DNA from 3 places in the Simplicispira sp. GW247-4R2A genome. Region 2 is predicted to be linked to each of the others. Evidence: predicted binding sites of a transcription regulator. Region 2 holds the regulator's gene; each other region holds the start of a gene.

Region 1 (10,297 bases), on a different contig from region 2:
AGCCGGCTGCCTCGCAGAGCAGGATGACCCGTTGAGCGCCCCCGGCGCGAATAAGGGACAGTGAAGATAGATAACCGGCTCGCCGGTTAGCTAACTTCACACATCCTGCCCGCCTTACGGCGTTAATAACACCAAGGAAAGTCTACACCAGCCATTACGATTTATCCGCAACTATCGCGCTATCAGGCCGCAAAAGCAGCAACGGATATAGCGAAAACCGCCACAATGGCCCATAATGCCGCTATCGAAGCGTGCCAATGCACGCCGATAGCGGACTTTTTGCGTTTCCGTAGCGCCGCTTAGTAGCGTTACATTTGCGATGAGAGGATTAGATGGACGAACACGATGCCAAAGACCTACCCCGAAGAGCTGGCTGAATGGGTGAAGGGACGGGAAGCCAAGAAGCCGCGCCAGGACAAGCACGTGGTCGCGTTCCTGGCCGTCAAGAGCGACGTTCAAGCGGCGCTCGATGCGGGCTATGCGATGAAAACGATCTGGGAGCACATGAAGGAAACCGGCCGGCTGCGCTGTCGGTACGAAACCTTCACCCAGCACGTGAAGCGGTACATCAAGGCCGCGCCGGTAGCTTCCCCGCCGCCTCCCGCCACTCCCCCGGACAGCCAGCCCAAGGGCGCGAAGCCCGAGCCGAAGGCCGCCCCGCCGGCCTCGGAATCCAAGAGTGAGCCGCCCAAGATCGGCGGCTTCACGTTTGATGCGACTCCAAAGAAAGAGGATTTACTGTAATGGCGAAAATTCACATGGTTCTGCAAGGCAAGGGCGGCGTCGGCAAGTCGATGATCGCGGCCACCATCGCGCAGTACAAAGCCGGCAAGGGACAGAAGCCGCTTTGCATCGACACCGATCCGGTGAACGCGACGTTCGAGGGCTACAAAGCCCTCAACGTGCGCCGGCTCAACATCATGGACGGCGACGAGATCAACACCCGGAATTTCGACGCCCTGGTCGAGATGATCGCGTCGGCCGAGGGCGACGTCATCATCGACAACGGGGCCAGCTCGTTCGTGCCGCTGTCGCACTACCTCATCAGCAACCAGGTGCCGGCGCTGCTCCAGGACATGGGCCACGAACTCGTGGTGCATACGGTCGTCACCGGCGGCCAGGCCCTGGTGGACACGGTGAGCGGCTTCGCCCAGCTCGCCAGCCAGTTCCCGGCCGAATGCCTGTTCGTGGTCTGGCTGAACCCGTATTGGGGGCCAATCGAGCACGAGGGCAAGGGGTTCGAGCAGTTGAAGGCGTACACGACCAACAAGGGCCGTGTGTCCGCCATCATCCAGATTCCGGCGCTGAAAGAGGAAACCTACGGCCGCGACTTCGCCGAAATGCTCCAGGATCGGCGCACCTTCGATGAGGCCCTGGCCGATTCGGCGCTCACGATCATGACGCGGCAGCGGCTCAAGATCGTGAAAACCCAGCTCTTCGCCCAGCTCGAAAACGCGGCGGTGCTCTGATGGCGGCCGACGACAAGATCGAGGAGCTGATACGGGAGATCGCGGCCAAGCACGGCATCGCCGTGGGCCGCGACGATCCGATCTTGATCCTCCAGACCATCAACATGAAGCTGATGCAGGACAGCGCATCGGCCCAGCAGGAAATCTTGGACGCCTTCAAGTCGGAACTGGAGTCCATCGCCCACCGATGGGGTGATGACGCCAAGGGAAAGGCGGAAAGGACGCTCAACGCGGCGTTGGCGGCCAGCAAGGACGCCATGACGCGGGGAATGCAGGAGGGCGCGAAGGCGGCCGCCGAGGCCGTGCGGCGTGAGGTTGAGGCGGTGACGGCGCAGCTCGTCGCGCCGATCCGCGAGGCGCGGCGCGTCGCCATGATGAACATGGTCGCGGCCGGCATGGCGGTCGTGGCCGCCGGCCTGGCCCTGTGGGCCTCGCTGTAGATGGCGATGCGGGATCTCATCGTCAGAACTGGCGATGGTCGACCGCGCCGGCGGCATCGCCAGGTTCGGCGATGCTGGCCAGCTCCCGGCATCGTCGCTTGTGACGATGCTGCAGGATGATTCCACCAGGCCCTCGGCGGGCCTCCCTCGCCAGAAATGGCGATGCTCGAGAAAAAAGCCCGGCGACCGCCGGGCTTCGTTTTTATGCGGGCCTGGCTGACAGGCCCAAGGACTGCGATCTCCCTGGCCGCTCCTGGGCCTGGGATTGCTTGCGCTCCTGCTCCTGCTTGCGCATCAGCAGCTCATGCCGGCGGGCGGCCTCGCGCATGGCATCCCAATCGGAAGCCAGCTCGGGGTTCTCGGCGCGCATCTTGCGCGTCGCCAGCTCTTCGATCTTCGGCGAGTGCAGGCCCATGCCTTCCTTGATCTCGCGGACGGCCTCCAGGCGCGCGTGAAGCGTCTGCAAGCGGGCCTGCTGCTGCGCCTGCTGGTTCTGCCAGGCTCGCTTAGAGCCGGGCAAGGAAAGCCGGCCAGGCGCGGACGCCTGGGTCTGCTGCAAACGGGCCTGCTGCCGGTCGATCAGGTTTTCTAGCCTGTCCTCGATGTGCTCCACCTGGTCGTGCTTGGCCTGCACGTAGAGCGCCAGGGTTTCGGGGTAGGACTGCTCGACCGGGGCCGCCTCTAGGGTGGCCTGCTGCTCGATCTCGGCCGCCTGGGCGGCCTCCAGCAAGTCGGCTCCGGTGTCCTCGCGCGAAGCGCCGAAGGCGGCACCGCCGAGGGTGGCCGGCGCGCTGACGCGGGCCGGCTTGGTGGCGCGGCTCTCGGTGCCGCTGCCGGGGATGGTGAGTCGTTTCAAGGGCGTGCCTCCTTTTTAGCCGCTAAAGCTACATGGAGCGCCCCCGCGTCAGTTTCGGGGCCTCTGCGGCGACTGCCGCCTTGCCCTGGGCGTTGTAGCTGATGCTCTTTGCGCTCCCAATTTCAGGTACTTTATCGAAATCTGACCGAGCGTGCATGACAAAGTTCTTGCCGATCTGCTGGTACACGTTGGTGGCGTCGGCATGAACGATCACGCCGGCGTGGGTCTGCTTCTTGTCGGCCGCTTGGGCCGTGTACAGGTTGTAGATGCCGGGCTTCAACGCGCCCGCCTTGTCTACTTTCTGATTCGTCCAAGCGCCGTCCTTTTCGGCCTGAACGATGCGTTGACCGTTCATGACCAAGAGGCGTTCTTTCATCGGGCACTCCTATGGTTGCCGTAGTTCTCAAAAGGGTGATGGTGGCCCCATGCAAGCCGCGCTCCAACAAAAAAGCCGACCTCGGCAAAGCGAGGCCGGCTCTTCCCAGCGGCCGGGTTGTGCGTTTTGTCAGGGTTCCAGGGTAATTTTAAGGAAAACCAACCGATTTATCAGGTCTTTTTGCGTCCGCCGCTGGTCGGATCGGCCGCCCGGCCTTGCGCCATGACGGTTTCCAGGGCCTCCAGCCGGCCGCGAAGCCCGGCCGCTTCCTCGCGGGCCTGGGCAGCGTCGCGCTTCGCCTGGTCGCGCTCGCCCTGGGCGGCGGTCAGCCGCTCGGCCTGGCGGTGTGCCTCGGCCGCCATCGCCTTGCGCTGCTCCTGGTGGGCCTGCTCGGCCGCCTCGGCCTTGGCCTGCACCTTCACCAGCTCCGCGCGCACCTGGTCGCGCTCGGCGGCGGCCGCCTCGGTGGCCTTCCGCTGCTCGGCCTGAGCGGCGCGCGCCTGGTCGGTCGCCTGGTTCGCCCGCTCCAGGTCGGCACGCAGCTCGCCGGCGCGGCGCTCGATCTCGGCGGTACGGCTGTTCGCGGCCGCGAGGTCGGCCCGCAGGGCCTCCACCTGGTCGGCGCTGGCCGTGGCCCTCTCCTGGGCCTTGTCGCGCTCTGCGCGCGCCTGGCGGGCTTCCTGATGGGCGTGATCCAGCTCCGTGCGCAGCTCGCCGGCCCTGGCCTCGGCCGTGGCCGCGCGCTCGCTGGTCGCCGCGAGCTTGCCGCGCAGCTCGTCGGCCTCGCCCTTGGCGGCCGCCTCGACGGCCTCCAGGGCCGCGATGCGGGCCTTGGCCTCGTCCAGCTCGCCGGTGAGCTGGTCGGCCAGCTCTGCGGCTTCCTGGCGCGCTGCTTCCGTCTCCTGGCGCACGGCCTCCAGCGCCTCGCGCTCGGCGGCCAGGCGGTTGTTCGCCATTTCCAGCGCCACGGCCCACAAGTCGCCGCCCAGCTCGGCCAGCTTGTCAGTGATCGCCTGCGGTGCCGGCTCGCGGATCGGGGCGGCCTGGCTGGCCTTGCGTGCGCGCCACTCGTTCATCGCCTCGCTGATGGTGGTGAAGCTGCCGCTGCCGAGCTGCTTGCGCACGTTCGCCAGCGTGGGGTTCTGGCCGGCCGCGTCCAGTTCGTCGGCCACCGCAAATATCTGCTCCTTCGAGATCGCCATGTCGGGCCTCCTTTGGCCGGTTGTATGTTGTAGCGTGAAGCATACTACAACATACAACACTACGCAAGCGGTTTAGCTGAACTTTTTTTAGCGGCTAAAACGCGGGCAAAAAAAGCCCCGCTCGATGGCGGGGCGATGGGTGGGGGTCGGTGGTCGGCGATGCCCGGCGCTGGGCGTGTCAGCCCTCCAGCAGCGCGACAAGCTGCACGGTGCCAAGGTCGGCCTCGAACTCCTGGCCGTCATCCTCGTATTTGAGCCAGGCCCAGCCCTCGGCCGGGGGCCGGCGGTTGAGGATCAGCCGTGCCGGCCGGTCGTCGTGCTTGACCTGGATGATGGCCTTCTTGAGCTTGTCGGGGTCGGCCTCCTTCGGCTCCTTCTTCCCCTTGGCGTCATCATCCTGCGGCCCCTGCTCGCCGTCGCCGGCCTCGGCGTCGGTCTTGCCGGTCAGCGCATCGACGGTGTTGGGATCACGGTCGCCGTCCTCGTGACTGCGCTTGTCCTCCAGGAACTCGCGCAGCAGCTTCACCGAGCCGCGCGTCAGCTCCTGGCTGTCGTCGGCCAGCCAGGCGGCCACCTCGTCGGGGTTCTTCTTGTAGGCCGTCACCAGCTCGTTGATGACAGTCACGTCCTTGCCCCGGCCGCTATTGAACGCCTCGGCAATGGGTTCGGGCAAGTCCAGCAGCGTGACGTGCTGCGTGACGAAGGCCGGCGACTTGCCGATCTCCTTGGCGATCTCGCCCTTCTTCTTGCCCTTCGCCAGCTCGCGGCCGATGAAGTCGGCGATCTCACGCGCCGTCAGCTCGTTGCGTTGCAGGTTCTCGATAACCTGGTCGGCCTCGTTGTAGTCGTTGTCGATGAAGGCCGGGATCGTGGTCTTGTGCGCCCACTTCGAGCCGCGATAGCGCCGCGCGCCGTGGTTGATGAGGTAGCGCCCCGGTGCGTCCGGGTTCTCGCGCACGCTGATGGGCGACTTCACGCCGCGCGCTTTGATCGTCTCGCCGATCTCCGCGATGCTCTCCGGCGAGAAGCCGGGGTTGTCGGCCGTGCGCGGCTGGTGCGGGTCTTCGTCGATCAGGTCAAGCGGCAGCTCCTGCGGGCCTGCGCCGCCGGCGTTGGCCGCCGGCTGCTCGTTCAGCAGGCCGGCCAGGTCGCCCAGCCCGTCCAGGCCCAGCCCGGACGATTGCGGCTTGTCCTGCTCCTTCTTCTTGGCGTTGGTCTTGGCGCTCATTGCGCGATCTCCATCTTCGTGAACACGTAATCCGCCAGCGCACGCACCTCCTGGGTGGCCTTCCGCGCGGCGGTCTTCTTGATCTTCCACACCGGCATCTGCTCGCCCAGCGCCTCGGCGATGCTGTCACGCGCGCCGATGCTGAACGGCAAGATGAGCTGCGGGTATGCCTGCTGCAACGTCGCCAGGTTGTTGACGTGGCGCGGCTTCCGCGCGTCCACCTTGTTCGGCACCATGCCGAGGAAGCGCAGCTTGGGGTTCTGCTTGCGCAGGTTGCTGATGACCGCGACCATCTTCTTCATGCCCTGCAAGCTGTACGCCTCCATTTCGATGGGCGACAGCATGTAGTCGGCCGTCAGCACGGCCGCCGTCATGGCGACGCCAAGGGAGGGGGCCGTGTCGATCAGGCACACGTCGAAGAACTCGCCCAGCGCGGCCACACTGGCCCGCAGCGCGGCGGCCGCCTGGGAAAGCTCCATCTTGTCCAGGTTCGCCAGGTTGGCGTCTGCCGCGATCAGCGCCAGGCCGTCATCCTCCCGGTCAGCGAACCAGGCGCGCAGCTCGTCGCCGCCGGCGGTGAACATGCGACTGGCGGGATAGCCCGAGTCGTGGCCGGCCAGCGTCCAGCTCGCATTGCCCTGGGTGTCCAGGTCGATCACTGCAACCCGAAGGCCGCGCTCCTGGAAGTCGAACGCCAGGTGGCAGGTTGCGAACGTCTTGCCTTGACCGCCTTTCTGAATTGCCGTGACCAGTGTTTTCATGAGTTGGGTTCCTGTTTCCTCTTTCCCTTGGCGTCGGCTTCCCAACGCTTGACGATGAACGCTTGATGCTCCGGCAGTACCGCCGTCACCCGCTCGAAGCCCTGCGGGAGCACTTCCCCCGCCACTGCCCACACGCGGCTGACCGCTTGCGATACCGCCCCCTTGGTCAGCCCCAGCGAGGCCACAAACTCGGCCTGGGGCCTTCCATCGACCAGCACGCCGCGCGCTATGTCGATGGTCTGTTGCCCGATCTCCAGGCCCTTGATCGCCGCCTGGAATTGGGCTTCGGTTAGCCGTTTCTTCATGGAGAACACCCATATAAACTCCACACCCGGTTGTTGAACAAAAGGCGGTGCCAGCCGCCGACCATGTGCAGAAGTTTAGCTAAACTCGCCGCCCGCGTCAAGCGTTTTAGCGGCTAAAAATGGGCGCGTGATCTTCTTTCTTGGCGTTCAACCTGGCCGCGTCAGCGGCACTCATGAAGAACGTCATCAGCGGGCCGACCGTGCGGCTCGAACCGTTGGCAAAGCACACGTCGAACTGACCGCCGGCGGTGTGCGGATCGACGCCTTCCACCAGTCGCCAGGGGTCAAGGCCCCATTCCTCGGATTGCGCGCTGTACCAATAGGCCGGCGCATCGCCGTTCAAGTCGCTGGCCGCGTACTCGCGCACCAGGACGGCCACCCGGCCGGTGTTCGGCTCCACGAATCCCGGCGGGTAGGGTAGGGTCTGTTTTTTCATGTCAAAGCCCCTTCGGCTTGTAGATCGAAACGAAGTAGGTGATCGCGGTCAGCACCGCGAAGTACGCCAGGAACGACCAACCGGCATACACGCCAGGCGTGTTCCAGTGGTAGAGCATCCGCACGAACTGGAAGAAGGTGGCAATCGACAGCACCCACTTGAGGATCGGCCAGACCAGCACGGTCGCCACCCATACGAACTTGACCAGGCCGGCCAGCAGGCCAGCACCGGGGGCCTTGTTGGGGGCAGCAGACGCGGCGGCAGGCTCCACCGGCGCGGGCGCGGCGGGCTGCTCGATCTCCTTGGGGAACTTGATGATGTTGGACATAGCTTGACCCTCCACGCGCTTACGTGTTGAATGCTGGGTGCTCCCACTCGGAAGCATGGTTACGGTGTGCCAGCACCAGGCCAAGCGCCCCGGATCACTCCGGGGCGTTCCTCCACCTGGGGCCGCCCTTGATCTTGCCTCGGCTCACGCAATACTCCTTCTTGGCGTCCTCGATAGGCCCGGCCGTTGCCGACCGGGCCATGTGCTCTTACCAGCCGGCCCGGCGCTTGGCCTGCTCGACGGCTTCCATCGACCAATGGCCCTTGGCCTGCCCCTCCAGGGAGCATCCGGCGAAGTACGCCTTGCCGCGCAGTTCCTCGGCTTTGCACACCAGCTCGGCCGCCTCGGCCATCATGGCCGCGATCTCGTCACGGCGGGCCGGGAAGTCGGTCGCTGCCGCGCCCTCCAGCTCGTCAATCCAGGGCATAATCTTGTTGTCGCTCATCGGACTTTCTCCGGTAGTTGACCTGGGCAATGTGCCCGGCCTTCAAGTGCTATATTAGGGCAAAATGCCCTAGCCTGTCAAGCACTTTAGCTAAACTTTTTTCGCTTTACCGGAATCCGAAGGCTAAACTTTAGCCGCTAAAACCTTTCCCTTGGCGTCAATCCTCTTTCCAGATCACGCCCAGCCCGGCCTGGTCGCACAGGATCGCCCATGCCGCATAGGGAATCGGGGTGTCCTCGCCGATCCAGCGGCGGATCGTGCGGTCGCCCTTCGCGCCCAGCCCCAGCGCCTTCGCGGCCTTGCTGCCGCTGAACCCGGCCAGGCGCAGCACCTCTCGGACTTCCTCGCCGGTCGGTTGCGCCCAGCGTTCGGCCGGCTTCAAGCACTCCAGCCGGATATTGGCGTCGTTCGTCATTCGTTCGTTCTCCTGGTCAAGTGATAAGCCGCAACTGGTCGAAGCCGTAGATCGACTGGATGCAGCTCGGGTCTGAATCGACCACGCGCCGGCCTGCGCGATTGGTCTTGTACGTTACCGGCCTGTCGTCGTGCGCCCACACCTGGCGGGTGTCGGGATGCACCTTCACGATGATGATGCGCTTGCCGATGTAGCGGTCGAAAACCGGGTGATGGACGCTCACGATCTCGCACCGCTGGCCGGGCTTGAACTCCACCAGGTCGGCCGGGCCTCCATCGCCATTCCTGGCGATGCTGCAGGTTGCCGCGCTCGCTCGCGGCATCGTTGTTTCCGGCGATACAGGCCCGCCCTCGCCCGGCTCGGCATCGTCGGCTTTGACGATGCTGCAGGTCATCGTCGTTTCTGGCGATGCGGGATCTCGCTCCGGGCCTGCGCCGGTGATTTTTCCCTTGGCGTCCAACCCGGCGGCCCTGGCCGCCTTGATCCTGGTCGCGGCCTCGGCCGCCCAGCGCCTGGCGATGAAGGCCCGATGCGAGGGCAGCACCACATCGACCAGGACGAACCCCGGCGGCACCAGGACGGTCGCCGGTGCGCGCCGCGCCGGCGGCTCCAAGCCGGCCAGCCAAGCGGGCAGGGGAGCATCGGCCAGGCGGTCGCGGTAGCTGGCCTCGACCATCACCGGGCGCTTCTTCTCGGCTCGCTGCGCAGCCAGGATGCCGCGCGCAACCTCGTCCACCGTCATGCAGCCCTGCGCCGTGTCGAAGTGCGAGCGGTAGCCCGTTTCGGAGATAAACGGCCTGTCCAGGTCGATGACGTGGAACTGGAAGTGGGCACCCAGCGGCCCGCCGTAGCCGGCCTCGTACTCCACCAGGGCGCGCATGTCGCCATCCGCGACCAGGAACTGGCCGCGCTGGCCCCACAAGGGCACGTCGCCAGGCACCGCCGCGCAATGGCGCTCGATGACCTGGCCGGGCGCGTCGTGGTCGGCCATGCTGCCCACGTGCGTTCCGCCGTTCATCTTCCAGATGACGGCCTCGTATCGGTCGCTGGCCGCCTCGGCGGCCGCACCGTCACCGCGCATGATCGCCGCGTCGATCTCCACCACGGCCGCCACGGCGGCGGCCAGCAGCTCGTCGCGGTCGGTGGGCAGCTCGGCCAGCAGCTCGGCCGCCGGCGCGTTCCAGTCCTGGCCCGGCTGGGCCGGCGTCTTGCGTTTCTTCGCCATCGGCCGGCCCCTCAAGTGTCAGCACGCCGCCACGCGATCACGTCGCGGGCTTCGTAGCCGTGGCGCTTGCAGTCGTCGCAGAATCCCGAGCTGAACCCCTTGTGGTTCGTGCCGATCCATGCGGCCGGCTTGCCGCATTCGTGGCCGTAGGTGCCCGGCTCGGCGTTGTGGCACTTGCCGTCCGTCGCGTAGCTGTTCGTCGGTGCCTGGGGAGCGTTGTTCCTGGTCATGGTCGCCTCCTGGAAGCCCCGGCCGAAGCCGGGGCCGCCCCTCATCAGTCAATAGCCCGGTAGATCGCGGCCGCCTCGGCGTGGCTGGCTGCGAAGCCGCGCAGGAAGTGATAGCGGTCGATCAGGGCATCGCCGGCGTCCGTGTCGGCGGCCTCGGCCGCGAGCTGACCCAGCGCGAACAGGGTTGCGACAATGCCGGCGGCGTCGGCCGACAACTCGCCTCGGAAGCCGTTGCCGTCCACCTCGATCTCCAGGCGGTCGGCCAGGTCGGGGGCCATGTAAAAACCGCCGTCCGACAAGGTGTAGTAGTGCCAATACGCGCCGCTGTAGCGTTCGCAGAGCCGGCGAAGCCAGGCATACACCAGGGCCTCGCCGCGCATCATCAGACGCGGGCCGAAGTAGGCGGGCAGGAAGTCGAGGCGCTGGGCCTCGGCGACCAGGGAAGCGGTAACGGGTTGCTCTTGGGTGTTCATCGGACTTTCTCCGGTAGTTGACCTGGGCGAAATGCCCGGCCTTCAAGTGCTATATTAGGGCAAAATGTCCTAATCGTCAAGCACTTTAGCTAAACGTTTTAGCCGCTA
Region 2 (10,297 bases):
CTGTTGATCTCGGTCGCAGCCGCCATGGTGATCTCACGCGTCGGCAAAGACTCCGACATGGGCCATCAGATCGTGCACCAGCTGTTCATGTCACCCAAGGTATTGGGCATTACCGCAAGCATTCTGATTCTGCTCGGGCTGATTCCCGGTATGCCTCACGCAGTGTTCCTGACGATTGGCGCCGCATTGGGCTATCTCTCCTGGGTTCTGTTGGAACGCGCCAAGGTGCCGCCACCCGTTGAAGCCCCGGCCGCACCAACGGGAGACGGTGAAGCGACCTGGGACGACCTGCAGCCCATCGATTTACTGGGCCTTGAACTCGGCTACCGCCTGATTGCCCTGGTGGACAAGACGCGTCAGGGCGATCTGCTCACCCGCATCAAGGGCGTGCGACGCAAGTTCGCACAGGAGGTGGGTTTTCTGCCACCACCTGTGCACGTCCGTGACAACCTCGAACTCAAGCCCAGCGCGTACCGCATCACCCTGCGCGGCGTGGTGGTGGGCGAAGGCGAGGCCTTTCCCGGCATGCACCTGGCCATCAACCCGGGTGGCATTTCAACACCGCTCATCGGTACGCCGACCACCGACCCCGCCTTTGGGCTACCGGCGCACTGGATCGACAACCAGCAGAAGGAAGCGGCGCAAATGGCCGGTTTTACCGTCGTTGATTCGGAAACCGTCATGGCAACCCATTTGTCACACTTGATGCAAGTGCAGGCAGCCAAGCTTTTGAGCCGCACCGAAACCCAGCAACTGGTCGAGCATGTCGCCAAGCTGGCCCCCAAGCTCATCGAAGAAGTGGTTCCCAAAATGGTGTCGATCGCGACGTTCCAGAAAGTGCTGCAGCTGCTGCTGGAAGAGTCCGTGCACATTCGGGATATCCGCACCATCGTCGAGACACTGGCCGAGCATGCCGGCGCCACGACCGACCCCGTCGAACTGGCCAAGCGCGTGCGTGTGGCCCTGTCACCGGCCATCGTGCAGCAAATCTACGGCCCAACACGTGAGCTCAACGTCATCGCCATCGAACCCGGTCTCGAGCGCCTGCTCGTGCAGGCATTGGGCAACGCCAATGGTCCGGCGCTGGACCCCGGCGTGGCCGACATCCTGACGCACAAAGCAGCCGAAGTCGCGCTGCGCCAGGAGGAAATGGGCCTCCCCGCCTGCCTGCTGGTGCCGGACGCGATTCGCGGCGCGATCTCGCGCTTGGTACGCCGCGTGGCGCCGCGCCTACAAGTGCTGGCGCACAGCGAAATCCCTGAAACACACACTATTCGAATTGGCCCCATCCTCAAAGGAGCAACGGCATGAACATCAAACGCTTCCACGCGCCCACGGCCCGCGAGGCGCTCGCCAAGGCCCGCATGGCTTTTGGCGATGGCACGCTGATTCTCTCCAACCGCCCCACCCCGAATGGGGTGGAAGTGGTGGCCACTGCGGAAGAATCTCTCAGCGCTCTGGATGAGCCCACACAGGTGGCCACGCCACCACGCAGCGCGGGTCGGCTGGAAGCCGCAACCATGGAGGAACGCCCCGCACGCAACCCCGTTCACCAGGACACGGAGCAACTGGCGATGAGCACCCTGTCGTTCCAGGACTATGTGCGCGAGCGCATGCTGCGCCGCCGCCACGACGCCCTGGGCGAATCCGATCTTTCCGATGCAGGCCGGCAGGCCCAGCCTAGTGAACCAACGCCTGCTCCACGGCCGGCCTCTGCACCCGTGCAGCGCCACAACCCCCTGAAATCTGCACCAAATGCTGCGGCATCGCGCGTGCGCCGTGAGCCTGCGGCGGCCGCACCCGCCACGTCACTTGCAGGCCAGAAAAACCTGATGCATGAATTGCAGGCCATGAAGGACCTGATTGAAGACCGCTTCAACACCCTGTCCTGGTTGGGTCAGGCCAGGCAAAACCCGATTCAGTCGAACCTCATGCTCAAGCTGATCCGCGGCGGCTACTCCCCCGCGCTCGCCCGCACCATCCTCGAGCGCCTGCCGGACGATCTCGATGCTGCCGAATCAGTGCGCTGGCTGATGGAAGTTCTGGAGCGCAACCTCAAGACGGATGCCGCGATGCTCCCTTTGTACGAGCAAGGCGGCACGTATGCCCTGGTCGGGTCAACCGGCGTGGGCAAAACCACCACCACCGCCAAGCTCGCTGCGCTGTGCGCTCGCATCCACGGCCCCGCCAGCGTGGGCTTGATCACGCTCGATACCTACCGGGTCGGAGCGCATGAGCAGTTGCGCAGCTACGGCCGCATGCTGGGTATCGTCGCGCATCTGGCACACGACCAAGCCGCTTTGCAAGATTTGCTCGGCCTGCTCAGCAGCAAAAAAATGGTGTTGATCGATACCACCGGCGTCGCCCCGCGCGATCCACGCCGCCGCGACATGCTGGACGTACTCGATCTGCCCGAAGTCAACCGCCTGCTGGTGCTCAATGCCGGCAGCCATGGCGACACGCTGGAAGACACCCTGGTGGCATTCAAGACCTCCGGAACTCAGCAAGCCATTCTGACCAAGGTGGACGAAGCCGTGAAACTTGGGCCCGCGGTGGATGCGCTGATCCGCCACCAATTGCTGCTGCGCGGCGTGACCAACGGCCAGCGGGTTCCGGAAGACTGGGAAACAGCGGACGCCCACGCGTTGGTGGCAACGTCCATGCGCTCTCCAGCGCGTTCAGCCTTCGACCCCAAGGCCAGTGAACTCAATTTCTTCTTCTCGCACAGTCCCGAGCAGCCACGGGAACGAGGTCTCGTCGATGCTTGAATTCGGCCTGCACCAAGGTACCAGCTTGTACGGCCGGACGCCTCAAGACGCCTTGCGGCTGATTTCAGTGGCCGCTGCGCCAGGAGGCCGCTCGCTTGAGGTGCTGTGGACCATTTGCACCCACCTGCAGGGGCAGGGGTATTCCACCGTCGTACTCGATGGCACGGCAAATGAATCCGCAGACGCGCCAGGGCTGATCGATCTGCTCGAACACAACCTCTGGATAGAAGCGCCTCAGGGCGAATCCACCCGGAACGAACAATTGCTGGCGGTACTTCCCGCCGCGCGCGGGCTCCCCACCCTGGCGCCTTTTGAACGCACCAGCACAGCGCCACTGCGCGGCTTGCAGCCGCTGCTGCGCCACTACGCGGTGGTGGTTCTGTATGCGCCCATACCCGTGTTGGCGTCTTGCCTCACCGCCAAAAACCTTGCATCACCCTTGCTGCTGCTCGAAGAAGGTGACAAAGCGGTCATGAAGACATATGTGGACCTTAAATGGCTCGCGCTGCATGCTGGTCTGGCGGGCACGGTGGTGCGATTGGCGCACGGCCAGCGACAACGCGCTGCTGCACACCAGCAGCTGCGCGTATTGTGCGAATGTGCAGACACGCACCTGGGTCGCATTCCCCGCACGCTCGCCCTGGATCCGGACCGCCCTGCAGATTTGCAGCGCCTGACCCTCGAACTTCTGGAGAATGCCGAAACCCTCGCCCCTGCGGGGATGTACGCTACGCTACCATCTAGCCGTGACACCTTCTGCGCCGCGCACTTTGCAACGAGCCACTGACGTGACCTACACCGCAAAAGGACAGCTCGATCGCGATGCCTTGATTCGCCAGCACGTACCTCTGGTACGGCGCTTGGCGCACCACATGATCGCCAAGCTGCCTGCCAATGTGGAAATTGACGACCTGATCCAGGTCGGGATGATCGGTTTGTCCGAAGCCTTGATGCGGTTCGAAGCCACGCAAGGTGTGCAATTCGAAACTTTTGCCACACAACGTATACGCGGCGCCATGCTGGACGAACTGCGCGAGACCGACTGGATGTCCCGCAGTTCGCGCAAAAGCCAGAAGGACATTGAAAAGGCGGTCCAGCGGCTGGAGCAAAAACTGGGCCGAAGCCCTCTTGAATCTGAAATTGCGGCCGACCTTGACATGTCTCTGGCCGACTACCAAAGCCTGCTGGGAAAGGTTCGTGGAACCCAGCTGGTGTACCTGGAAGACATGACCCGGGGCGACGGCGATGACGGCGAAGGTTTCTTGGAGCGCCACGAAACCGCCGATGCCCAGGTAGATCCCATGGCCATGCTGCGCGACCAGCGGCTACGCAGCGCCCTGGTGGCGGCCATAGAGGCGCTCCCGGAACGTGAGCAGTACATCATGGGCATGTACTACGAGCAGGACATGAATCTCAAGGAGATTGCGGCGGTTCTGGGCGTAACGGAGTCGCGCGTATGCCAATTGCACAGCCAATCCATCGCGCGCCTACGCGCCAGGATGCGCAGCCACTGACCATGAAAAAGGCGCCAATAGCGCCTTATAGAAGCGGTTTAGTTCAACTGGCCGACCTATAAAGACGCGCAAGCCCAGGCCCCTGAACGGTTGTGCGAGGCCCGTAGGTGGATGCGGGCACCTGTTCTGGCAAAACCGTTGCCACTTGGCGGTCTACCATGACGGCAGTCCTCGCCAAGGCATCGCGCTGACTTGCCAAACGAGCGGCCACAGTACGCACCCGCGCCACGATGGCTGGTGCCCACGTAGATGCTGGATGAATTTCCAAAACCTGAGAAAACCGCAGCGCTGCATCACGCAAAAGCACGCTTGACCGTTGCAGCTCTTCCGGCTTGGCAGCCTTTAAGGCCGCGCCCACTTTGGCCAGCAAGGCTTCAACTTCTGCGAGTGAGGCATCGACTTGGCTAGGGCTGCTCATGAAAATAGCCGGTGAGATCTCTTAACTTGACGAGCCAACAGTGGCAGGCGGCCCACTAGCCGCGCGAGTGGCCGATGATTTCCTCGGCATTCGCAAGCATCTTGTCGGCAATGGCGCCTGCGTTCACCTTGAAGGTGCCGCTTTCAATGGCGCTGCGCACCGCCTTGACGCGACTGGCATCAAAATCTGAGGACGTGCGGCTGTTTTGCTCAATTTCGCGTGCATTGCGCGAGAGCGTGACAGGCACACCGGAGGCAGCGACCTTCGCGCCTTCCTGTGCAGCGGACGCGGCTGTCTTGGCCTGCTTGGAGGCATTCGACTGCGCTACTGCACTTGTGAGTTCCGGTGTTTGACCTATTTTCATTGCCCTCTCCATGCTCCCTGAATACCGGGGGCCGGTAGGAATGTTTTCGACGTCTTTGGGTGAGACTTTAGGTCTAAGTGTACGAATCGCACTAAAGGTTCACCGCGATTGTCCCATCATCATTCACAACTCCACTTATCACCTTGCCATTATCCATTCTGACGCGGACAGTCTGCCCACTGCTCCCGGCGCTCAGCGCTTGCCCGCCAGTGCTAACCACATAGCCTGACCCCTGCGCCAACACACGCACCTGGGCGCCCGTCTGAAACAGGTTGGGTAGGCGAACCATTGCCTGGCGCAGCGCCTGGCCGGCCTGCAAGGGCCGTGTCGCCACCTGCCCCACCCACAACGCTGGATCGGCCAGAACCGAGGTTCGGTCGGCAGCCCAGTCCACTTCTGCCTGCACCGCATCCGCTTGCGTCAGTGTGGCCCCCGAGGACACATTGCCGGTCAGTACCCAGGCGGGGCCAAAGGCCTTCACCGTGACGGGCAGGAACACGTTCCAGTGCGTGGCGCCTTCCACGCAGCGCAACCCCAATCGAGAGCGACCCCAGAGCCTGGAGCCAGCCGGCAAGTAAGGCTCTATGCGAGCACACGGCGCCAGGCGAAGGCGGGGATCGAGCTCCCCCACCTCGACCTCCATGCGCAATGGCAGCTCGGCTGCGGCACCGGCCTGCAGGCTGTTGTCAATCCAGTTCTGGGTAATTTTCGAGAGTTCGGCGGCGTCCTGCGCCCACACAGCCGGCACCATCAGCGCGGCCAGCAGAGCGGCCACCCCGCCACGCAGAAAGGGCAGGCGTAGCCGCAAGGTCAAAAACGGGTTGTGCATACGGTTCTCCTTCGAAGCACGCCTGCCCTTTTGCAGGCCATTTCACCCCTCGCACTATAGGCAGGCGGAACCAAAACGAAGCGCCGAACTGCACAGCCAAAGTGCCGCACTTTCCACTTTAGAAATTCACCTGCGTTCCCATAATCGACCCACGCCGCTGGCCTTGTGCCGGACGCTTATGCAAACCAGGTGTGAGGCACGCAATGCTTGACAAGATGACCAACCAGCTCGACTTCCAAGGCCATGCGCTTCTGCTGCGTGCCGAGCGCCAGCGTCTTCTCGCCAGCAATATTGCCAACGTCGACACCCCTGGCTATGTGGCGCGCGACATGAAGTTTGCCGAAGCGCTTACCGCTGCGACGGGCGGCAGCAGCACCATGCCCGTCAGCCAGGAAAGCCGCGCGGGCAGCTACGGTACGACGGACGCAGGACATATTCCGCTGTCGGGGTTTTCCGAACACAGCACTGTGGGCTACGCAGTGCAAACACAGCCCTCGCTCGACAACAACAGTGTAGACATGGACCATCAGCGCGCTACGTTCATGGACAACGCCGTGCGCTACGAGGCCACGCTGCGCTTCATCAACGCCCAGGCCAAGACCATGCTCAGCGCCATTCAGGGCCAGTAAGCCGCCACGAGGTTCACCATGTCGATGTTCTCCATTTTTGACATCTCGTCCAGCGCCGTCAGCGCACAGGCGCAGCGCCTCAACGTGGTGGCGAGCAACCTGGCCAACGTTGATGCCGTAGCCGGTCCAGACGGCAAGACCTACAAGGCACGCCAGGTGGTTTTCCAAACCACCCCCATGGGCGACGACAGTGCTGCCGGGGTCAAGGTCAGTGCCATTCAGGAGAGTGACGTCCCAGGCCGCAAGGTGCACGACCCGAGCAATCCACTCGCCGATGCCGACGGCTACGTCACGCATTCCAACGTCAACCCGATAGAGGAAATGGTCAACATGATTTCCGCCTCGCGGTCCTACCAGAACAACGTCGAGGTCATGAACACGGCCAAGACTTTATTGCTCAAGACCCTGCAAATGGGCCAATAAACCGGAGCCTTCCATGATCAGCAGCACCACCTCTGCCAGCACGGCCACATCCGGCGCCAGTGCTACCGGAACGAGCGTCACCCAAGCCAATTCAACAAGCGACTCTGCAGCCTCGCAGGATCGCTTTCTCAAGCTGCTGGTGGCACAGCTCAACAACCAGGATCCGATGAATCCGATGGACAACGCGCAGATGACCTCGCAGATTGCTCAGATCAACACGGTCACCGGCATTCAGCAGCTCAACGACACGGTGAAGGGGCTGGCCAGCCAGTTTGCCACGCAGCAATTGATGCAGGGCAGCGCCATGGTCGGCCGCAACGTGCTGGTGGCCGACAACACGCTCAATGTCGACAGCACGACCCAGAAAGGCAGCGGAGCCTTTGACCTTGCCGGTTCTGCCGCCACCGTACAGGTGCAGGTACTCGACGCCAACAACAAGCAGGTGGGCACCGTGGACATCGGGGCCCTCAAGGCGGGGCGCTACAACTTCGAATGGGATGCCAGCGACGCCAGTACCAGCGGCCCGCTGCATTTCCAGGTGGTTGCCGCCAATGGACAAAGCCCTGTGGACGCCGTCGCGCTCTCGGTAGACCAAGTGGCTTCCGTGAGTCTGGACAACGGCGCGCTCGCCCTGCAACTCTCTCGCGGCGGCACCACCAGCTACAGCGCCATCAAGGCCATCCTCTAACGCCCCCAAACCACACCCGTTATCTCAGGAGCACACCATGAGCTTTCAACAAGGTCTCTCAGGACTCAACGCCGCCAGCAGGAACCTGGACGTCATTGGCAACAACATCGCCAACGCCAACACCACAGGGTTCAAAGGCTCGCGCAGCGAATTTGCCGATATCGTGGCCTCGTCGATTGGTGCCGCCGGCGGCAGCAATGCCGGCATCGGTGTCGAAGTGGCGGCCGTTGCGCAGCAATTCTCGCAAGGCAACATCACCGTCACTGGCAACAACCTGGACGTCGCCATCAACGGCGGCGGCTTCTTCAGGCTCCAGCAGCCCGATGGCTCACCCGCCTATACGCGGGCTGGCAACTTCAAGCTCGACACGAGCGGTGACTTGGTCACCAATAGCGGGGCAAAGGTGATGGGGTTCAAGGTGGACAGCACCACTGGCGCCGGTACCTCCGAGCCAGTACCGCTGAGCTTCCCCACAGGCGCGCCGATTCAGGCAAAACAGACGGCCAATATCACAGCCGCGATCAACCTGGACGCTCGTGCAAAAGACGCCGCCAGCACCGTGCCGCCCACGCCCCGCTCCACCTATGGCACCTCGGTCAATGTTTACGACAGCCAGGGCGTTGCCGTGCCGGTCAATCTGTACTTCGTGAAAACGGCCACGGCAAACACCTGGGACGTGTACGACAAACTGGACGACCCGACCGCGACACCGCCAGTCGTGGCAACTTCCGTGGGTACCGTCGCGTTCGATGCCAACGGCGCATACGATCCCACCGCCAGCACGTCGCCGCTGACGGTGACCGTCGATCCTTCGGGTGCCAATCCGAACAACCCACCCGCCCCGTGGCCGGTGACGATCGACCTATCCAGCACCACGCAATTCGGCAGCAAATTTTCCGTCGCCGACCTCACACAAGACGGCTACGCATCAGGCGAACTCACCGGCATCAACATCTCCAACGACGGCATGGTGATGGCCAGCTATTCCAACGGTGTGACGCGTGCCGAGGCCCAGGTTGCGCTGGCCAATTTCCGCAACCCACAAGGCCTGGCGCCCGTGGGCGGAAACAACTGGGTGGAAACCAACACGTCAGGCGCACCCGTCGTTGGCAAGCCGGGTACGGGCAACCTGGGCAATCTGCGCGCTGGTGCGCTGGAAGACTCCAACGTGGATCTGACTGCCGACCTGGTGAACATGATGACCGCGCAGCGCGCCTACCAGGCCAACGCGCAAACCATCAAAACCCAGGACCAAATCATGTCGACCCTGGTAAACCTGCGCTGATTCAAGCGCCTGAACCCTCGGAGGCCCTATGGACCGCGTCATCTACACCGCCATGACTGGCGCCAACGCCGCTGCGCAGCGGCAGTCGGTGCTGGCCAACAACCTGGCCAATGCGTCCACCACGGGCTTTCGCGCCGAGCTCTCCACCTTTCGCTCGGTGCCCCTGCAAGGCGATGGCGCCAGCACGCGCGTATTCGCGCTCGAAGCCACCTCCGGCTACCGCGACACCCCAGGATCTGTGGAACGCACCGGCCGCAATCTGGATGCCATGGCGGCTGGCAGCGCCTGGTTTGCGGTGCAAGGGCTTGACGGCACAGAGGCTTATACGCGCAGCGGCGCTTTCGAAGTGAACGCCACCGGGCAGATGGTGACCGGCACCGGCCTGCCGGTGCTCTCGGACGGCGGCGCGCCGATTGACGTACCGCCCGGTGCAGAAGTCTCACTGGGTTCGGACGGCACCATCACCGCCAAGGTCGCCGGTCAGCCACCGTCCGCCATCGGGCGACTGAAGCTCGCCACGCCGACAACCGAAGACCCGCTGGTGCGCAGCGAAGACGGACTGTTTCGCGCCCGCTCAGGTGACCCCATGCCACAGGACGCCAACGCCCGGCTGATGGCCGGCGCACTCGAAGGCTCGAACGTGAATCCGGTCGAGAGCATGGTCGGAATGATTGCTGCCTCGCGCCAATTCGAGCAGCAGATGCGCTTGCTCAGCACCGCAGAAACCAACGACAAATCGGCCAGCCAGTTGCTGAGCCTCAACGGCTGAGCGCGGCGCGCCCGGCAGCCAAGGAGCCCCCATGATCAATTCTCTCTGGATCGCCAAGACCGGCATGGAAGCGCAGCAGACGCAGCTCGATGTCATCTCGCACAACCTCGCCAATACATCCACCACCGGCTACAAGCGCGCCAGCGCCGTGTTCCAGGACCTGATCTACCAGAACCTGCGCCAGGTGGGCAGCCAAACCACGGAGCAAAACCAGTTGCCGACTGGACTGCAACTGGGCCTCGGGGTGCGCACGGTCGCCACCAGCCGCAATTTCATGCAGGGCGGCCTGCAGCAGTCCAACAGCAATCTCGATGTCGCCATCAAGGGCAACGGATTCTTCCAGGTGACCATGCCCGATGGCACGGCGGCGTACACGCGCGACGGCTCGTTTCAGGTCGATTCCCAGGGCAGGCTCGTCACCTCCAGCGGATTGCCGGTTGCCAATGGCATCACCATCCCGCCCAACGCCACCTCGATCAGCATCGGTACGGACGGCACGGTGTCGGCACTTCTGCAAGGCAATACGGCACCACAGCCGCTGGGCAGCATTGCCATGGCGAACTTCATCAATGCACCTGGCCTGGAGCCGCGCGGCGAAAACCTGTACGTC
Region 3 (10,297 bases), on a different contig from region 2:
GCCGCCAGGCCGCCAGATTTCGAGTTGCCGCAAGCGTCTGTATCGGAGGACGGAGGTCCGGGTGACCCGGAGCAGGACGCGGCAAACGATGGCGACAGCGTGACGTCCCTGTACGGGCCCGAGCCGATGGCAGAGCCCGAGGTGCAGCAGGAGGACGCGCCGGCCCCTCGGCCACCCGAGAGCGACGGCTTTGTCATGGGCGCCTGGGTGGAATTGGTCACCTCGGGCAAATTGATGCGCACCCAGCTCACATGGTGCAGCCCGCACAACACGCTGTTTCTGTTTACCGCGCCAGATGGCAGCACGCAGTCCATGACGCGGCGCATGCGCGACAAACTGGTGGCTGGTGGCGCTCTGCGGCTGATGGACGCGCTGCCCGCGACTGAGCAAGCCTTGCGCAGCGCGGCCAAGCCGCAAGGCAACGAGCCGCCGCCTTTGGCCTGACGAGCGACTCAAGCGTGCGGCAACTTTTGCCTGATCAGGTGAATATGGTTGCGCAGCGCGTACAGTTCGTCGGCGTACGACAGCGGCACGTTGACCTTTTCGACCTGCGCCTCCAGCCGGTTCAGTTCCTGGGTGATCGATGCGGGTGTTGTGTGCCCGGCTTCCATCTCGTTTTCAATTTCGCGCAGCCGGCCATACCAGCGAAAGACGCGTGAGCGCACCCGAAACTGGTAGAGCGGTGGCACGATGCGCGAGAGCGGCAGCAGTGCCGCCAACAAGATGCCCAGCACCAGCCACATGCGCTCGATCAGATTGGCCAGCCAGAACGGCAGGTAGCGTTGCAGCAGCGGCACGGGCTCGTTGATGGCGCGGTCGGCTTCAGCGGCAATGGGCAGCTCGCTGTGCCGGGTGTTGGGAAATTCTCGCGCCCGGTTGAACCAGCCGGCCCCGCTGTGCAAACGCTGCCCGGCCTGCGCAAACAGTTGCAGCAGGGCCGGATGCGTGCCCGTGCGCGCGAGCAGCGCGGTCGTGGGCGCGAGCAGCCGCACGTCGGTTGGTGGCACGTCGCGCGCCAGGTCCACGACACCGCGGGGCAGAGTGACGGGGCTCAAAAACGCAAAACGCCGGCTGTAGGCTTCGTTCTGCGGAAAATCCATCAGCGCCACGCCCGGTGTCTGCAGCAGCATCTGCACCATCAGCGACTCAGGCGCCGAGGCAAACACCAGCACGTCGAGCTTGCCCGCAAGAAATTTCACGGTGGCGTCGGTCTGTCCGAGTTGCGAGAGCTTCAGATCGCCGGGTTCCACGCCGTTGGCTGCCAGCAGTTTCTCCATCAGCGTGGGAACGCCGCTGCCTGCCGTGCCCACATTCACGCGCAGGCCGCGCAGTTGGCGCAAGCTGTCCAGCGGCCTGGGGCGGCGGCCCTGGTGGCGCTCCAAGGCAGGTCGGTAGAACAGCCACAGCGGTTCAACGAACAGGCTGCCCAGCGACGTGAGATCTTCTCGATCGCTCTCCTGCAGATCCGCAGTGCCACCTTGCACGAACGCCAGGTCGGCGCGGCCGCTGCGCAGCAGCTCCAGGTTGGCCGACGAGCCTTCGCTTGGCAGCAGCACGACCTTGATCCCCTCGACCGCGAGTGCCTGCTGGTAGCGTTTGCCAAAGGTCTCGTAGGCGCTTTGCGCGGGTCCGGTGGCCAGCGTGACCTGCTTTGGAGGCGTGGGGTTGAGCCACCAGTACGCCAGCGCCAGAAGACCGATGGCCAAAAAGACCAAGGGCCCGGCGGATGCGAGCAGGTCGCGCAGCGAGAGCAGGGTGTTGCGGAAAACCTGGGGCATGGCTCGGGCTTTCATGCGCTGTGTGGCTGCCAGTCGGCCATCGCTGGTAGGTAAAGCCCTTGGGGGGTGGTCAGCGACCGCGCGGCTTGCACGGCGCGCAGCGTGGCGCGCGCCGTTGCCTCGGCGGCCATGGCGGCCAGCAGCAGCATGCCGGGGTGCTTGCCCGACCTGCCGGTGCCCAGTGCAAAGAGCGTGTCGCCATCGAGCTGGGTGTGGGCCGGGAAGATGCTGCGCGCCAGGCCGTCGTGCGCGGCCAGCGCCAGACGCTGCGCCTGTGCCTTGTCGGCGAGCATGGCATCGGTCGCGACCACGCCAATGGTGGTGTTGGTGCCCGGCAGCAGCGACTGCGGCAGTTCGCCGCCGAGCAACGCGCGGCGGCTGTCCAGCAAGGCCAGGCCGTCCTCGGTGCGTGCGCCCGCGACGACCTTGCCGGTGTTGGCGTCGAGCACGTCGCCCACGGCGTTGCAGGCAATCAGTGCGCCTACGGTCACGCCATCGACGGTGACCGAGGCGCTGCCAATGCCCCCCTTCATGGCGCGCGCCATGCCGAAAAGCTTGCCCACGGCGGCGCCCGCGCCGGCGCCCACGTTGCCTTCGGCGGGCGCTTGGCTGGAGGCGGCGGCACAGGCCGCGTAGCCTGCGGCGGCGTCGGGGCGGATGCTGGCGTCACCCACCATCAAGTCAAACAATACGGCCGCCGGCACGATGGGCACGCGCGCCACGCCGACATCCAGGCCCACACCGCGCGCTTCCAGCCAGCGCGCGGCGCCGCTTGCGGCATCGAGGCCGAAGGCGCTGCCGCCCGACAGCACGATGGCGTGGACCTCATTCACCAGGTTGCCCGGTGCGAGCAAATCGGTCTCCCGCGTGCCGGGCGCCGCGCCGCGCACGTCCACCCCGGCGATTGCACCCGCGCGGGCCAGCACCACAGTGCAGCCGGTGGGGCGGCGGGTGTCGGTGAAGTGGCCGACCTCAATGCCGGCGACGCGGGTAATGCTGCCGGGGTCGATGTGCTGGGAATTCATGCGCGCCGATTATGGGCGGCGTTGGTGTCGTGAGTTGAGGGTGCGCTAAAAAAGGCAAGGCGTCGAAATCGTCGTCAGGCAAGGCGCAAACCACAGCGATAGCCGTAGCTATCGCGAGGATTTGCAACGCGGCATAGCGGCAATTCTTGGCGTCTTTCTGAGGCGAACCTTCAATTCACGACACTTGGTTCAGGCGAACGTATCGAGTTGTGTGCCCAGCGGTCCGAGATTGGGCGCTGGGGGCTGCGGCAGAGCGTCGAGCAGCGTAGCGGCCGCAGTCGCCTGCACGTCAAGGGCCTTCTTGAGCACCGCTACATTGGCGGCTTGCGCGGTCTGGGCCTGGGTGTTGGCGCTGGCAATCTGCAGCAGCGAATGGGTCAAGGCGATATCCATGTTGGTATATCGGCAGAACGCACAAGGACTGTAGCGCCGGTGATTGCCTTCCAACGCCGCCGCGCCAGGCGCAGCGCAGCGGACGCAAGTCGTTCCCTATGGGCTGGCGTGGGCGATGGGGAAAGGGTCGGTGCAGCAAAAAAATTATTGAAAAGTGCCTCTAGCGCTTATGGAGTGTGCGCTAGTAGCTATCGAATCAATAGTCTTCGTGCTTCAACCCATGCTGTTGTCTTCCACGGTGCTGCAGACAATGGCCCCGTGCGAAAGGTCTGCCAGGCGCTGGATCAGCGCCGCAGCATCGCCTTCGGGCAGCGTGAACGCGAGGCGCACCACGCTGGCGTGCTCGGCGGCCAGCAGGCTGGCACTGGCGCTGGCCAGCTCGCGCCGTACCGCGCCTTCCAGGGCATACGGCAGGCTGCATTCCAGGCAGGCCATGCGCTGCAGTGTGATTTTTTCTGCGCCCAGCAGGGCCTGGGCCACGCAGTCGGTGTAGGCGCGCACCAGCCCGCCGGCGCCCAGCTTGACACCGCCGAAATAGCGCACCACGGTGGCCAGAACGCCCTCCAGATCCTGGTGGCGCAGCACCTCCAGCATGGGACGGCCGGCCGTGCCGCCGGGCTCGCCGTCGTCCACCGCGGCCGATTGGCCGCCTGCCAGCAAGGCCCAGCAAATATGCGTGGCGCCAGGATGCTGCTTCCAGAGCGCATCCACGGCGGCCTGGGCGCTGGCGCGGTCCTGCATGGGTTGCACGCAACCGATGAAACGGCTTTTCCGGATGGTCAGGTCGCTGTGGACGGCAGCAGCCAGCGTCTGCGCCATGCTTACTTGCGCACCCCGTTGGAGAGCATGCTGCGCACCAGCGCCCGGCTGTGGGTGCCGAAATGGCCCAGCAGCTCGGCGAGGGTGGTGTCCAGATGGGCGCGGCGCGCGGGGTCGATGGCCGAGAGTTCCTTGATCAGGTCGATCTGTGCGGAGTGCACGCCAAAGTCGAAGCTGGGGTCCGAGACATAGCGTTCCGGCAGCGTATCGACCAAGGCGCGGTCGGTCGCCGTGCCAGCGTCGTAGGCTTCTTTGCTGACCACGTCGCGCACGTAGCGCCCAGACCAGACGGGGTAGTGGGCGTCTGCGCTGGTGTCGTGCAGCTCGGCACCGAGGGCGCCCGGCTGGCGTGCCTTGGCAGCGCTGCGAATCAGCGCGCTTTCGTAGTTCTCCAACGCCAGATGCCGGTTGGAGAGCAGCACGATCATCTCGTTTTTCCACTTCGGCAGCCCTGCCATGGCCAGGGCGTTGATGCCGATCAGCTTCAAGGCGCTGGTGCCGGGCGCGACGCTGGCGTGGTAGGGCTGGGTCAGGTCCTGCACGTAGTGCATGGCCAGGCCCGTGAAGCGCCAGCCCCAGTAGGGGTGGCCGCTGTCGAAGGCCAGGCGCGCCAGGCTGGTGTACTGGTGCACGCGCAGCAGCGGGTAAGTGCGCTTGAGGAAGGGTGCCGCCAGGTAAATGAGGGCATCTTCATGGAAGAACCCCATGTGGAACGGGGCCTGGGTGCTAAAGCTCAGCGTGGGGTTGCCAAAGGGCAGGGCGCCGAAACCGTAGGTCCGGCCGGCCTCTGAAGGGCTGTCGCTCCAGAGGTTCAGGTCCATGCCGTAGTCGGGTTCGTCGCTGGCCGACGCCACCACGGCGAGGGCCGGGACCAGTTCACCCGGGTCGATACGCACAAAGACGTGGCTCGTCTCTTCGGGTTTTTCAAGGGCGTTGACGGCCGTAGGCGCCAGCAGCCGCGCCGGGTTGGGCGCTGGGCCCCAGGGGTCGGGCTGGACGTACAGCGCCAGCCGGCTCTCGGGCGAAATGCGCAGCGCGGCGAGGAAAGCCTTGCGGCGCTCGGCATCGCTGCGCGCCGGGTCGGCCTTGAAGGCGAGCGCTTCGGGGCGTGGTGGGTAAGTGTCGAGCGTCTGGCGCGCCCAGGCTTCATCGGTCACCATCAGATCGGCAATGGCCCTTTCCTCATTCTTCAGAAAGCCTTCCAAGGGCTCGGCCGGCACTTGTACGCTGGCCGCCAATTCAGGCATGCGTTCCAGCGCCCGGTAGGTCACCATGGCGTGGTTGCTCCAGGCGAAGGCGGTGCCGGCGAAACCGGTCAGCGCAGCAACAATCAGGACATAACGGGTGGTACGCATGGACTTGCTGTAGGTCGAAGTGGGCGGGAGCGCCAACGCCATTGTCAATCCTGTGAAGGGTAGCCGGTAATCGCGCGGATCTCCTGGTACAGCGGCTGCAGGCGCCGGTACATGCGGCAATACACGCGCCGGTAGAGCTGATCGTAAGTGTGTGCGTGCTGCGGCTCAGGCTCGAATCGGTCGCCCATGCGTGCCATCGCGGCCACGGCGGCGGCGTAGTCGGCGTGCAGGCCCAGGCCCACGGCGGCGATCATGGCGGCGCCCAGGCCGCTGGTTTCGTACAAATGCGGGCGCTCGCAGGGCAGGTTGAAGATGTTGGCGGTGATCTGCATGGCCGCATTGCTTTGCGAGCCGCCACCCGAGACGCGCACCAGGGTGATGGGCGCGCCGCCGCGCTTCTCAATCCGCTCCTTGGCTTCCCGCAGCGCGTAGGCCAGGCCTTCGAGGATGGCGCGGTACAGGTGGGCGCGGGTGTGCACGTCGCCAAAGCCAATCACCGCGCCCTTGGCTTCGGGGCCGGGCACCTTGATGCCGGGGTTCCAGAAGGGCTGCAGCATGAGGCCCTGGGCGCCGGGCGGTACGCGGCCGACCAGGGCGTCGAACAGGCTCTCGGGCGTCACGCCCTCGGCCATGGCTTGCTGCTGCTCGTGCAGGCCAAACTGCTCCTTGAACCAGTTGACCATCCAGAAACCGCGCGTGATCTGCACCTCGGTGTTGTAGTGGCCGGGCACTGCTGCCTGGTAGGGCGGGATGAAAGGCGTGGCTTCGAGGTAGCGCGGCGTGGTGGTGTTGATGGTGGCGGCGGTGCCGTAGGAGAGGCAGGCAATCTCGGGCGTCAAGCACCCAGCGCCCAGCACCTCGCAGGCCTTGTCGGCGGCGCCCGCCAGCACTCTCAGTCCGGCGGGAATGCCGGTGTCCTGCGCGGCCTGCGTGCTCACCTGGCCGATGACCGTGCCTGCGGGCACCAGCTCGGGCAGCATGGTGGGCGTGATGGGCAGGGCCTGCCATTTCCAGTCGTGCGGCGGCGCCCAGTGGCCCTTTTTGTAGTCGAAGGGCACGTAGCCCACTTGCGCGGCCACCGTATCGACAAACCGGCCAGTGAAGCGGTAGTTGAGGTAGCCCGAAAGCAGCAGGTATTTGGCGGTGCGCGCCCACAGCTCGGGCTGGTGCTGGGCAATCCAGTTGGCTTCGGCTTCCTTCTGGAAGTGGCGCACGGTGCCGCGCATGCCGATGGCGCGAAACGCCGCCTCCCACCACCAGGCGAGGCGCGGGGCATGCTCCGCACGGCGCTGGTCGAGCCAGACCATGGCCGGGCGCAGTGGCCGCCCTTCGGCGTCCAGCGCCAGCGTGGTGCCGCGCTGCGTGGTGATGACCAGGCCGGCGATGTCGTTTTTGTCGATGGTGGTGGTGTGCCACAGCTGCTGGCAGGCCTGGCACAGCGCCTGCCAGAATACTTCGGCCTCGGCCTCCATCCAGCCCGGCTCGGGCGACTGGTAGGCGATCGCCACCTGGGCCTTGTCCACCAGGTTGCCGTGCAGATCGAACAGCAGGGCGCGCACGCTTTGGGTGCCGTTGTCGATGGTGAGCAGGTAGGGGGCGGGCATGGTGTCTCCTGTTTGCTTTTGGTTTGATAGCTGCTTACGCTTTATGGATAAGCGCTAGAGGCTAATTTCATTCATATTTTTCCGTGCTTGACGGCTGGTAGTGCGCCACGTTTCACGGCAGGTGCGGAGCGCCGCGCCCACCGCTCCGGGATTGGGGTCGGAGCACGAGTTTCGCTGCGCGAAATCGTGATCCGACCCCAATGCCTGCGCCGCGCCCATGCCATGGCCGAGCGCAGCGATGGCCCGAAGGGCTGTTGGTCTCCCCATCCCCTCTGTCCGTGCCGAGAAGCACAGCGCCGGGCGGAAAAAGGGCCGCGCGTGTTTGAGCGAAACGCAGTGCAGCGAGTTTGCGCGGACCCCGCCCGGTGCGAGCATCGCAGGTTGCCCCGAAGCGCAGCGCAGGGGACACGGACAGCGGGGTCGCCTTCTCTTTGGTGACTTTCTCTTGGCGACGCAAGAGAAAGTTACTGCGCCGCCGGGCGCACATCCCGGCACCCGTCCTCTGCCAAGGCATGCGGCCAGAACAGAAAATGCGGCTCCAGTTAGCGCGTCGCATGCTGCGCAGTCGCTCCGGGATCGGGGCCCGTTCCGGCATTTGGGTCAGAGCACGAGTTTCGCTGCGCGAAATCGTGATCCGACCCCAATGCCTGCGCCGTGCCGGGCGGCTGGTAGTGCGCAGCGATGAGGGCGCGGTAACGCTCCACCTCCAGCTCCCAGCGGGCTTCGTCCCACGCCAGGTGCGGGGCGCAGAGCTGGTGGATGCGCGGCAGGTGGTCCAGCCCGCCACGCGGCAACAGAATGCCCAGCCGCGTGCGGCGCAGCAGCAGGTCGTCGAGGTGCTGCACGGATTCACACCGGGCGGCGATGGCCAGCTCCAGCCACAGGGTCTGGGTGCCGGGGATGGTGTGCAGGTCGTCGCAGGCGCCCGTGCTCCATTCGGCCGCGTACGCGCCGTAGCGCGCGGTGAGGCGCTGGCGCACGGCGGGGCTCCAGCGCGGGTTCAGCGGGGGTGCGGGGGTGAACAGCGGGGCGTCGCTCCTCTCAAACGCCTTGCCTGCATGCGGCGCCGCCAGTGCCAGCGCGTCCTGCGCCATCAGCCGAAAGGTGGTGAGCTTGCCGCCGGCCAGTGTGACCATGCCCGATTCGTCGCGCACCACATGGTCGCGCGTGGCTTTGGACGCATCCTGCTGGCCGTCGTCAATGACAGGCCGTACGCCGGCATAGCAGGCGCTGATGTCGGTGGACGTGATGTGTGCGGCAGGGAACTGGTCGTTCACAGCATCCAGCAAATAGGCCACTTCCGAAGCGGTGATGCTGGCCTCGGCATCCAGGTCGGCGCGGTGGTCCAGGTCGGTGGTGCCCACCAGCGTCGCGCCCTCCCAGGGGTAGAAAAAGACCGGACGGCCATCCTGGGGGTGCATGAAGCTGATGCTTTGCGCCACCGGCAGGCGCCAGAACGGCAGCACCAGGTGGCTGCCGCGCAGCGGGCGCAAGAGCGGCGCGGCGCCCACGCCCGCGCGCAGGCGGTCGGCCCAGGCGCCGGTGGCGTTGACCACGGCGCGGGCCTGCACGGCTTGGGTTTGGCCGGTGAGGCTGTCTTTGGCCACCAGGCCGGTGACTTTTCCGTTCGCGGTTGTCAGGCTTTCAACGGCCACGTAGTTAAGCAGCACGGCGCCGTCGCGCCGGGCTTCGAGCAGCACGCGCCAGACCAGGCGGGCGTCGTCCGTCTTGGCGTCCTGGAACACCAGGGCACCGCGCAGGCCCGGCGGCGCCAGGCCCGGCGCCAGCGCCTGCGCGGTGGCGAGGTCGGCGTAGTAGTGGCTGCGCTGCCCAGCCATCAGGTCGTACACCACCAGGCCGGTCTGCATCAGCCAGCGGCCGGGCTTGCGGCCTGGGCAGTCGGCAAACAGAAAGCTCTGCGGCTCCACCAGGCCCGGCGCTTCACGCAGCAGGCGCTGGCGTTCGCGCACCGAGTGCAGGGTGGTCTTGAGGTCGCCTTCCTTGAGGTAGCGCAGCCCGCCGTGTACCAGTTTGGAGGATCGGCTCGACGTGCCCCAGGCAAAGTCGCGTTGCTCCAGCAGCAGCACGCTCCAGCCGCGCCGCACGGCCTGCTGCGCCACGCCCGCGCCGCTGATGCCGCCGCCGATGACGACGAGGTCCCAGGTCTGCGCGGGCAGGCGTGCAAGCGCGTCAGCGCGCGTCGGGAAGAGGTTCACACGGTTTTGCATTCGGTCGGTTCACTAGGCCCAAGCCCAAGACAGTGCTGTTGCACGACGAGGCGCACCAACGACGTTAGACGATCGAAGGCAATGCCGTGTTCGCCCATGGCCCGCCGTCCTGTAATAGTTTTCCAGGATTCATGATGCCCTGCGGGTCGAAGTGGCGGCACAGCCCGGCCAGGGTGGCCATGCCCAGCGGGCCCTTCTCATCCACCAGATGCGCCGCGTGGTCGCGCCCCACGCCGTGCTGGTGGCTGACGGTGCCGCCATGCGCGGCAATCGCGTCGGCCACGGCGGCCTTGAACTTTTGCCAGCGCTCGAAGTTGGGCGCAAAGCCGCCCGGTGCAATGGGCCACACGTACTGCGAATAAATGCTGCTGCCCTGCGGGTACAGGTGCGAGAGGTGGGTGAAGGCGTGCACCCGCTGGCCATAGCCCTCAAACACATCGCGCGCGGCCTGCTCCATCGCCAGCATCAGCGGTTTCACCTGGGGCCAGTCAACCGCTGTTTCGATGGTGTCGGCCGCGTAACCCAGCTCCCACAGCGTGTTGCGCAGGTAGGGGCCTTTGAAGCGGTTGGCCGCCCATTTGCTGCCCATGGCGGGGCCGATGTGCACAGCGCCGTAGTGCGCCAGCAGGCGCCGGGCCTCGCGCAGGGTGTGGCGGGCGGTGTGCTTGTCGCTGCTGACGCCCAGCATCAGCATGCATTTGCCTGCGCTGCAGCCGCGCCAGGCCAGGTACTTTTCCATGGCGCCCACCAGCCGCTCGTGCCCGGCCAGCGTGAGGTTGGTTTCGGTCTCGATGCCGTTGGACAGCCGCAGCATCGACAGCGGTAACTTGCGCTGCACCAGCGCACGCACGGCGGCTTCGGCGCGGTCCCAATCGGGCAGGAAGAGGGCGTGAAAGCTCTCGTGCTCTGGCAGCGGTGTGATGCGCACCGTGGCTTCGGTGAGGATGCCAAAGCGCCCCTCGGAGCCCAGCACCAGCTCACGCAGGTCCGGTCCGGCGCTGGCAGCAGGAAACGTTGGCAGGGTGAGCGGCCCTATCGGCGTTTCCATGCGGCCCCCGGCAAACAAGGCTTCGATGCGTCCGTAGCGCAGCGACT

What was found. Region 2 encodes FliA, which starts transcription of late flagellar genes. Its sites were predicted from a motif close to CTAAAGTTTNNNNNNNNNNNGCCGNTA; they were not measured.
Region 1: a site for FliA is predicted at 7,954-7,980, ahead of kleA (stable inheritance protein KleA). Genes of this name have one in related genera too.
Region 3: a site for FliA is predicted at 3,204-3,230, ahead of AC07ZH_RS06445 (YjfB family protein). Genes of this name have one in related genera too.

Annotation. Positions count from the first base shown of each region.
Region 1 covers NZ_JBWKZM010000031.1:2,257-12,553, reverse strand. Annotated here, with positions in the region: gene AC07ZH_RS17430 (TraK family protein) at 346-744, shown strand; gene AC07ZH_RS17425 (nucleotide-binding protein) at 744-1,469, shown strand; gene AC07ZH_RS17420 (conjugal transfer protein TraM) at 1,469-1,909, shown strand; gene kfrC (IncP plasmid survival protein KfrC) at 2,112-2,765, opposite strand; gene kfrB (IncP plasmid survival protein KfrB) at 2,794-3,141, opposite strand; gene AC07ZH_RS17405 (DNA-binding protein) at 3,312-4,343, opposite strand; gene AC07ZH_RS17400 (transcriptional repressor gene korB) at 4,522-5,571, opposite strand; gene AC07ZH_RS17395 (ParA family protein) at 5,568-6,332, opposite strand; gene AC07ZH_RS17390 (transcriptional regulator KorA) at 6,329-6,637, opposite strand; gene AC07ZH_RS17385 (DUF2761 domain-containing protein) at 6,744-7,073, opposite strand; gene kleE (KleE stable inheritance protein) at 7,075-7,401, opposite strand; gene kleA (stable inheritance protein KleA) at 7,610-7,846, opposite strand; gene korC (transcriptional repressor KorC) at 8,004-8,261, opposite strand; gene AC07ZH_RS17365 (hypothetical protein) at 8,278-9,486, opposite strand; gene AC07ZH_RS17360 (hypothetical protein) at 9,498-9,716, opposite strand; gene AC07ZH_RS17355 (antirestriction protein) at 9,761-10,189, opposite strand.
Region 2 covers NZ_JBWKZM010000029.1:31,397-41,693, forward strand. Annotated here, with positions in the region: gene flhA (flagellar biosynthesis protein FlhA) at 1-1,311, shown strand, start outside; gene flhF (flagellar biosynthesis GTPase FlhF) at 1,308-2,768, shown strand; gene AC07ZH_RS16970 (hypothetical protein) at 2,761-3,555, shown strand; gene AC07ZH_RS16975 (RNA polymerase sigma factor FliA) at 3,557-4,282, shown strand; gene flgM (flagellar biosynthesis anti-sigma factor FlgM) at 4,756-5,064, opposite strand; gene flgA (flagellar basal body P-ring formation chaperone FlgA) at 5,156-5,893, opposite strand; gene flgB (flagellar basal body rod protein FlgB) at 6,097-6,522, shown strand; gene flgC (flagellar basal body rod protein FlgC) at 6,541-6,945, shown strand; gene AC07ZH_RS17000 (flagellar hook assembly protein FlgD) at 6,959-7,633, shown strand; gene flgE (flagellar hook protein FlgE) at 7,671-8,918, shown strand; gene flgF (flagellar basal-body rod protein FlgF) at 8,947-9,687, shown strand; gene flgG (flagellar basal-body rod protein FlgG) at 9,719-10,297, shown strand, end outside.
Region 3 covers NZ_JBWKZM010000006.1:104,022-114,318, reverse strand. Annotated here, with positions in the region: gene AC07ZH_RS06460 (DUF1631 family protein) at 1-444, shown strand, start outside; gene AC07ZH_RS06455 (TAXI family TRAP transporter solute-binding subunit) at 453-1,778, opposite strand; gene AC07ZH_RS06450 (P1 family peptidase) at 1,790-2,803, opposite strand; gene AC07ZH_RS06445 (YjfB family protein) at 2,993-3,196, opposite strand; gene AC07ZH_RS06440 (IMPACT family protein) at 3,410-4,015, opposite strand; gene AC07ZH_RS06435 (hypothetical protein) at 4,018-5,412, opposite strand; gene AC07ZH_RS06430 (FGGY-family carbohydrate kinase) at 5,415-6,974, opposite strand; gene AC07ZH_RS06425 (glycerol-3-phosphate dehydrogenase/oxidase) at 7,517-9,190, opposite strand; gene AC07ZH_RS06420 (FAD-binding oxidoreductase) at 9,267-10,297, opposite strand, start outside.